One region of the Pseudomonas sp. GL_135 genome, then DNA from elsewhere that is predicted to be linked to it. Evidence: riboswitches for the same ligand, from Rfam matches in the RefSeq annotation. Region 1 holds a riboswitch; the other holds the start of a gene.

Region 1 (4,184 bases):
ACACCATCAAAATCTGCGGTGTGACCACTGACGCTTTCCCGGCTAAAGCCGGTCCTACAAGATCGTGTCATATCTCAATGAATGCACGCGGTCTGCTTTAGTGGGACTGGCTTTAGCCGGGAAGGGGCCCTCGGGCACACCATCAAAATCTGCGGTGTGACCACTGACGCCTTCCCGGCTAAAGCCGGTCCTACAAGACCGTGTCATATCTCAATGAATGCACGCGGTCTGCTTTAGTGGGACCGGCTTTAGCCGGGAAGGGGTCTGCATGTACGCCCCCAAATTTGCAGTGTGACGCCTGGCGCTTTCCCGGCTAAAGCCGGTCCTACAGTTTGAGCCGGTCCTACAAGGGTTGGCCGGTCCTACAAGATTGCGGTTGCCAGCGCAAACGTCGCATGGGGGCTCTTTCGGCGGGGTATGGCCAGGGTCGCGGGCGAGCCGGTCAACCGCGTCGCCATCGCCAGCGCCGCGCTTTCTGCCACGCCGTAGCAGCCGGTGCGTTCAAAGGCGATGTCCGAGCGATGGCTCAGCTGTGCCTCGTAAGCCGCTAGATCATCCGCACTGAAGAACCCAATCGTCAGCCCCAAGCCATGGCCCAGTTCCAGCAATCCCGCCTCAGCCGACTTGCCGTCAATGGAGGCGAGGGCGGCAACGTCCTTTAGCTGAAGCTGACATTCGCGCAGACCATCCTCCATCAACTGCCGAAGCTCCAGCGCCGAACAGCCGCGCTGGCAGCCCAGACCGACCACCCACAGCGGTCGATCGCGCAACTCGTTCACAGAGCAGGGTTCAAACCGGCTTGCGTCGCGGGCATGCCACTACGACGAAACAGCCAGGCGCTGATCCAGCCCAGGGCAATCCAGAAAACCGCATTGGTCAGCAGCGACGCAATCTTGAATTGCGCTTCAAGGGCTTCCGGGGCGAGTGCCGAATGCACCGCCGGCTGAGGGGCGCCGACGATATGCGGCACCACCAGAATCATTGCGCCCACAACCTTCAACAGCCAGTGCCGGGCAAACACCATCAACGCCAACCCTGCAGCCGTGGAGGCAGCAGTGCCCACCCACCAGATCTGCCGTTGGGTCAGGTCCGCCGCGACGGTACCGGGCAGTTCGGGCGGCAGACCAAGAGTGGGCGCCAGCACAAACACGGCATAACCGGCCAATCCCCACAGCACGCCTTCGCGAGCACTCGTCGGCGTACGCAAGGTGTACAAGGCCGCCAGCATCAGCGCGAAACCGACCGCGACTACCAGATTGCCACCCGTGGTGGACAGCACGCGCTGCCAGCCGTCTTCAGGCTCCCAGGCTTCGGCGTCATGAACGTGGCCGGCCATCGCACCGTCGGCGTGCTCGTGCATCTCGGTAGCCGGAGCCTTTTCGTAGGTCTCCGCCTGCAGGATCAACGGCGCGACCGAGAAGCTCTGCAGCAGTGTCAACAACAGGGCGGCGAGCAGTCCGGTGAACCCGGCCGTTTGCGCAATTCGCTTGAACATGGCGGCAGGTCTCAATGGCAAGGGAAGGCGGAGCTGTGACGGGTGTCGTGTGCCGCGTTGTGCACCGCATCGATGTGGGAGAAACCGGCGAAGTACACCAGAAATGCACCGAGAAACATCGCGCTGACGGCGGCAACAAGGCGCTGGCTTTGCGTGGCAGTCACGGCCGTTGTGGTGTTGCTGGCGGTGCCGGACGTCTGGCGGGGTGTGCTGATGGACATGGCGCTTCCCTCTGAAGTGGTTTCAGCGGACGGAAAGGCGCAAAGACACCGCAGGCGAATGCCGGCAGTGCTCAACAGCGCCCGCCCACCGCGGGTTGTTATGGTGTGTTGTCGGGCCGGTCTCCGGGCTCGCGAGGGGCACATGCATCAGCCGTTACAGCCATCGTGCCTTCAAGAATCGCCTTCCCATATCGATGCCGACACAGTGGATCTGACTCTTCACTCGCTTACCGTTGCGGGGGCAGCACCGGACTGATGCACACCCGAAGGTCTGCACGCACCGGTTTCCCGTTTCACCCTGTGAAGGGCACCCGTAACAAGGTGTGTAGAAGACCACGCACGGTTCGAGTCGTCAATCTTAGGGTCATTCGGTGCGTCAATCGGCGCGGCAATCACTGCAACGGCGCGATTGACCGGCCTGCGGTCACTGCGTAGCCTTGCGCACTTGAGGTTCGCCGGCCGCCTTTTCATGTATCAAGGCCACCGGCGCTAAGAAGGGAATGCGGTTTCAAGCCGCAGCTGCCCCCGCAACTGTAAGCGGACAGTTTCATTGCACAGCCACTGCGCGAGCGGGAAGGCGCGATGAATGCCAGTCGCCTGACGATGCCTGTCAGCAACCGGACGCCGTGAGCCAGGAGACCTGCCTCGAATCGGACCGCCTGCAAGCGGCCGAGGAATTCCACTACAACCGGGCGGGGTGATCCGGTGGCGAATCGAACCGCGCGCCTGCTTCGGCCGGCCCTGCGCTGTTTTCGTCCTCGTTGCCCCGCCGCACGCCTGAGGGCAACCGATGAAAACACTGGCCAAACTTCCCGTCACCATCGTCACCGGCTTTCTCGGCTCGGGCAAAACCACCTTGCTGCGGCACATGCTCGACAACGCCGAAGGACGACGCATCGCCGTCATCGTCAATGAATTCGGCGAGCTGGGCATCGACGGCGACATCCTCAAGCAGTGCACCATCGGCTGTACCGAAGAAGAGGCCGTCGGTCGCGTTTACGAACTGGCCAACGGCTGCCTGTGCTGCACCGTTCAGGAAGAGTTCTTCCCGGTGATGCAGGAACTGGTCGCCCGCCGCGGCGACCTCGATCACATCCTCATCGAAACCTCGGGCCTGGCCCTGCCGAAGCCGCTGGTGCAAGCCTTTCAGTGGCCGGAAATTCGCAACGCCTGCACCGTCGACGCGGTGATCACCGTGGTCGACAGCCCGGCCGTGCTCGCTGGCACCTTCGCCGCGTTTCCGGATCAAGTCGACGCCCAGCGCAAGCTCGACCCGAACCTTGACCACGAATCCCCGCTGCACGAGCTGTTCGCCGACCAACTGGCCAGCGCCGATCTGGTCGTGCTGAACAAGGCCGACATGCTCGACGCCGATGCGCTGGCCGCCGTGCGCGCAGAAGTCGCCGAAGAATTGCCGCCAGCGGTAAAAATCGTCGAAGCGAACCGGGGGCAGCTGCCGATCAGCGTGTTGCTGGGGCTCGGCGCCGAATCCGAGCTGCACATTGATGGCCGCAAGACCCATCACGATCACCACGAAGGCGACGATCACGATGATCACGACCATGACGCCTTCGATTCCATCTCCATTACGCTGCCCCAGGCGGACGAATCGCTGTTGCTTGACGCGCTGACCCAGGCCGTCGTCCAGCACGGCATCCTGCGCGTCAAAGGCTTCGCTGCGATTCCCGGCAAACCCATGCGCCTGCTGGTGCAAGGCGTCGGCACGCGCTTCGACAAGCATTTCGACCGCGCCTGGAAGCCTGACGAAGCCCGGGAAACCCACCTGGTGCTGATCGGCCAGGAGCTGGACCCCGGCGTCCTCGAAGCGCAATTGCGCGCAGCTCTCTCAGCGATCAAAGGCTAACCATGCACCTGCTGCGCACTCAGCCCGGCGGCTTCGTTCCTGACGACAGCATCGCTGACCTGGGCCAGACCCCCGCCGAGCTGGTGATCCTGTGCAGCGCCGACTCGAATCTGGCCCTGCTGGCTGAAACCGCGCAGCAACTGCCGGGTGACTACCCGAGCCTGCGCCTGGCCAATCCGATGCAGGTGCAAAATCATGCATCGGTGGATTTGTACGTCGACGAGGTGCTGCGCCACGCCAAAGTCATCCTGATTTCCCTGCACGGCGGCATCGGCTACTGGCGTTATGGCGTCGAGCGGCTGGTGGAACTGGCGGCAAAGGGGGTGAAGCTGATTCTGGTGCCGGGTTGTGATCGCCCGGACCCCGAGCTGAGCGGCCTGAGCACGGAGTCTGCCGAAGACCGTGATCGGCTCTGGCATTACCTGCGTCAGGGCGGCAAGCACAACGCGCTGGCGCTGTTCAACTTCATCGCCACACGCTGGCTGGGCGGCGACTATCCCTGGGTCGAGCCGCAAACCTTGCCGCGCACCGTCATTTACCATCCGCAGAACACCAACGCCGATTTGGCCCGCTGGCAGGCCGATTGGCGCGCGGATCAGCCGGT
Region 2 (4,184 bases), 700 kb from region 1:
ACCCGCCCCACCGCACAGGACACCCCTCATGAGTTTGCACGACAAGATCATCGGCCGCCTCGGCTTCGGCTCCGCGCCGCTGGGCAACATGTTCCGCACCATCGACGAAGAGGAAGCGGCGGCCACCGTTCAATCCGCCTGGGACCAGGGCATTCGCTACTTCGACACCGCACCGATCTACGGCGCCGGGCTGTCCGAACAGCGTCTGGGCAAGGCCCTCGCCGGCGTCCCCCGCGACGCGTACACCCTGAGCACCAAAGTCGGTCGGCTGATTTCCGACGAGATCGACACCGAGACCCGCAGCGGTCCGTTCGCTGAAGGCCTGAAAAACAAGATCGTCACTGATTACTCCGCCGATGCCACGCTGCGTTCCATTGAAGCGAGCCTGAAACGCTTGAACACCGATCGGCTGGACATCGTGTTTGTTCACGACGTCGCCCAGGACGCCCACGGCGATGCCTGGATCGAGCATTTCAACATCGCTCGCACCGGCGCTTTCCGTGCCCTCACCCGACTGCGCGAAGAAGGCGTGATCAAGGCCTGGGGCCTTGGCGTCAACCGCGTCGAGCCGTGCGAACTGACCCTGGACCTGGAAGAGGCCCAGCCCGACGGCTTCCTGCTCGCCGGTCGTTATTCGCTGCTCGACCATGACCAGCCGCTGCAACGGCTGTTCGACAAGGCCCGCCAGCACAACGCCGAGTTCGTGGTCGGCGGGCCTTACAGCTCCGGCGTGTTGGTGGGCGGCAAGCATTTCGAGTATCAGGAAGCATCGCCGGCAATGCTCGACAAGGTGGCGCACATTCAGGAGATCGCCCGGCAGTATCAGGTCGACATCAAGTCGGCGGCGCTGCAGTTCGTCCTCGCCAACCCGCTGGTGGCAGCGGTGATTCCAGGTGCCAGCCGGCCCTCGCGGATCATCGAAGACGTCACCGCGCTCAACGCACAGGTGCCGGATGGTTTCTGGCAGGCCATGCGCGATCAGGGCTTCATTGCCCTGCAGGCGCCCGTGCCGATGAAAGACTGATATCGTGGGCAACGACGCCGGGCCAGACGCCCGGCCTTGTTTTCTGCGCGAGATCTGTCCATGCGAATTCTGATCGTCAACGTCAACACCACCGCATCCATGACCGAGACCATTGCCGAACAGGCCCGCAGCGTGGCCTCCCCCGGTACCGAAATCATCGGCCTGACCCCGCGCTTCGGCGCCGAGTCAGTGGAAGGCAATTTCGAAAGTTACCTGGCGGCCATTGCGGTGATGGATCGGGTCATGTCCTACGAAGGGGCTTATGACGCGGTGATTCAAGCCGGCTACGGCGAGCACGGCCGCGAGGGCTTGCAGGAACTGCTCGACGTGCCGGTGGTGGACATTACCGAAGCCGCGGCCAGCCTGGCGATGCTGCTGGGGCATAAATACGCCGTGGTCACGACGCTGGACCGAACCGTGCCACTGATCGAAGACCGTTTGAAGCTGGCCGGCGTGTACGAGCGTTGCGCGTCGGTGCGGGCCAGCGGCATGAGCGTGCTGGAACTGGAAGAATCGCCCGAGCGTGCGGTCGAAGCCATCGTTGAGCAGGCCATCGAAGCGGTGATCCGCGACAAGGCCGAAGTGATCTGCCTGGGCTGCGGCGGCATGGCCGGGCTGGATCAACTCATCCGCGACCGTGCCGGCGTGCCGGTGGTGGATGGCGTCACCGCAGCGGTGGCGCTGGCCGAATCGCTGGTGCGTCTGGGGTTGAAGACCTCGAAAGTGCGGACCTACTCGACGCCACGGCCGAAGAAGATCGTGGGTTGGCCGTTCAAGTTTTAAACGCCCAGTGTCCGACCCACGCCAGATTGAATGGCAAACACATACCCTGTGGGAGTGAGCTTGCTCACGAAGGCTGCATTCCAGCCGCTGAAGATTTAGCGGATGTACTGTCCTCTTCGTGAGCAAGGTGGAACGCCACCCCGGTCACTCCCACAGGTTTGCATCTCCCAAAAGTTTTGCGTCGGTCCAGCTGCTGCCCGGTGTCGAAGGTCGCTCGGTCCAACGATGCACCGCCGCCGCATTCGCCTCTCCCCGCCGAATCGTTTAGTATCCCCGCCGCCGGTTTCCACTCGGAATTAATAGGGAATCCCCAAGCGCGCTGCGCGCTGAAACGGAACTGTCCCCGCAACTGTAGGCGCTGAGCCCTGCTTCCTGTTTGCCACTGGGTCACCCCGGGAAGGCCGAAGCATGGCGATGATGCGCCAGTCAGGAGACCTGCCGGCCAGCATATTCATTCACCGGCGGGGTGTCCGGGGAAGGACTCCCGTTCGCGCGTCGCTCGCGCACGCTGTGCTCGCCCTCATCTTAGGGCGCCCGTCGGGTGGACTTTCCAGCGCCTGCTTCGCCAAGCACTCAGGCTTTCTGGAGATCGCTGTTCATGCCGCTGCGCCGCCTCGCCGCCCTGCTCGTCACGCTGACCTTGCCCACCGCCGGTTTTGCGGCGTCGACCGCCTACCCTTTGACCGTGGACAATTGCGGCGAACCGCTGACCTTCACCCACGCCCCGCAGAAAACCGTGACCATTGGCCAGGCCGCCACCGAGATGCTCTACGCCCTCGGCCTGGGCCCGAACGTCATCGGCACTTCGCTGTGGTTCAATCCCGTGCTGCCCCAGTACCAAACCCTCAACGACGGCATCGAGCGCCTGGCCGACAACGCGCCGAGTTTTGAATCAGTGATCGGCAAACGCCCGGATTTCGTGCCGGTGCAGTTTGAGTGGATGGTCGGGCCCCAGGGCGCCGTCGGCACCCGCGAGCAGTTTCGCGATCTGGGCATCCCGACCTACATCCTGCCGTCCGATTGCGAGGGCAAGAACAACCGGGTGGGCGCCGACGGCACGCGCCTCGAAGCCTTCCGCATCGACACCCTGTACAAAAGCCTGCGACAGCTGGCGCAGATCTTCGATGTGCAGGACCGTGGCGAGCACTTGATCACGGGTTACCAAACCCGGCTGGCCCAGGCGGTGACGCAGGCGAAAGCCCATGCCAATCCACCCCTCTCGGCGGTGTTCTGGTTTTCCAGCCCGGACATCAACGTCGACCCTTACGTGGCCGGGCGCAAGGGCATTCCCAATTTCATGCTCGACACCCTCGGCATGCGCAACGTCATCGACTCCGACGAGGAATGGCCGACCGTGGGCTGGGAAACCATCGCCAAGGCCAACCCGACCGTGCTGGTCATCGCGCGCATGGACCGTCGCCGCTTCCCGGCCGACGATCACGAGAAGAAGCTGGCGTTTCTCCGCTCTGACCCGGTCACCCGCAATATGGATGCGGTGAAAAACAATCGCATCGTGATCATGGACGCCAGCGCCATGGAGTCCAGCGTGCGACTGTTTGACGGCATCGAGCAACTGGCTCAGGCCACTCAAGCGCAATGACGTCATTCAGCATGCCCCGGTCGAGCATCGTCCGAATCTTCGGCCACGGTGCCTGGGCCGCCGCGTTGCTGGCGTTGGCGGTGCTGGCGGGCGTGGCGATTGGCGAGACATCAATCAGCCTGCCGGTGATCGTTCAGGTGCTGGCGAACAAGCTGTGGGCCGCAGGCTATCCCCTCGACCCGATCGACGAGGGCATCGTCTGGAACTACCGCCTGACCCGGGCCATCGTTGCCGCCACCTGCGGCGCAGGGCTGGCGGTGTCGGGCGTGGTCCTGCAATCGTTGCTGCGCAACCCGCTGGCCGATCCCTACTTGCTGGGTATTTCTGCGGGCGCGTCGACCGGCGCAGTGTTGGTGGCGATCATCGGCATCGGCGCCGGTACGATTTCTCTCTCGACCGGAGCGTTTGCCGGCGCGATCGCCGCGTTCGCGCTGGTCGCCCTGCTCGCCCGCTCCTCGCGGGGCCAGACCGCTGCCGGCCAGATCATCCTGGCGGGCATTGCCGGGTCGCAGCTGTTCAACGCCCTGACGTCCTTCCTGATCACCAAGTCGGCCAATGCCGAGCAGGCCCGCGGGATCATGTTCTGGTTGCTGGGCAATCTCAGCGGCGTGCGCTGGTCGTCGGTGGCGCTGTCGGTGCCGGTCGTGGTGCTCGGTTTGCTGGTGTGCCTGTGGCATCGGCGCGCGCTGGATGCCTTCACGTTTGGCAGCGATTCGGCGGCTTCGCTGGGCATTCCGGTGCGCCGCGTCCAGGCGGTGCTGATCCTCACCGCCGCGC

What was found. A riboswitch is a leader RNA that binds a small molecule or an ion and turns the genes downstream of it on or off. The one in region 1 is predicted to bind cobalamin.
Region 2: another riboswitch for cobalamin. It lies ahead of AC3ISG_RS13575 (ABC transporter substrate-binding protein); the one in region 1 lies ahead of AC3ISG_RS10580 (CbtB domain-containing protein).

What each region holds. Positions count from the first base shown of each region.
Region 1 is NZ_CM174408.1:2,371,960-2,376,143, forward strand. Features, by position in the region: gene AC3ISG_RS10570 (cobalamin biosynthesis protein) at 363-779, opposite strand; gene AC3ISG_RS10575 (CbtA family protein) at 776-1,495, opposite strand; gene AC3ISG_RS10580 (CbtB domain-containing protein) at 1,507-1,716, opposite strand; cobalamin riboswitch at 1,814-2,046, opposite strand; cobalamin riboswitch at 2,148-2,378, shown strand; gene cobW (cobalamin biosynthesis protein CobW) at 2,507-3,580, shown strand; gene cobN (cobaltochelatase subunit CobN) at 3,583-4,184, shown strand, end outside.
Region 2 is NZ_CM174408.1:3,067,286-3,071,469, forward strand. Features, by position in the region: gene AC3ISG_RS13565 (aldo/keto reductase) at 29-1,024, shown strand; gene AC3ISG_RS13570 (aspartate/glutamate racemase family protein) at 1,085-1,807, shown strand; cobalamin riboswitch at 2,071-2,264, shown strand; gene AC3ISG_RS13575 (ABC transporter substrate-binding protein) at 2,406-3,407, shown strand; gene AC3ISG_RS13580 (FecCD family ABC transporter permease) at 3,419-4,184, shown strand, end outside.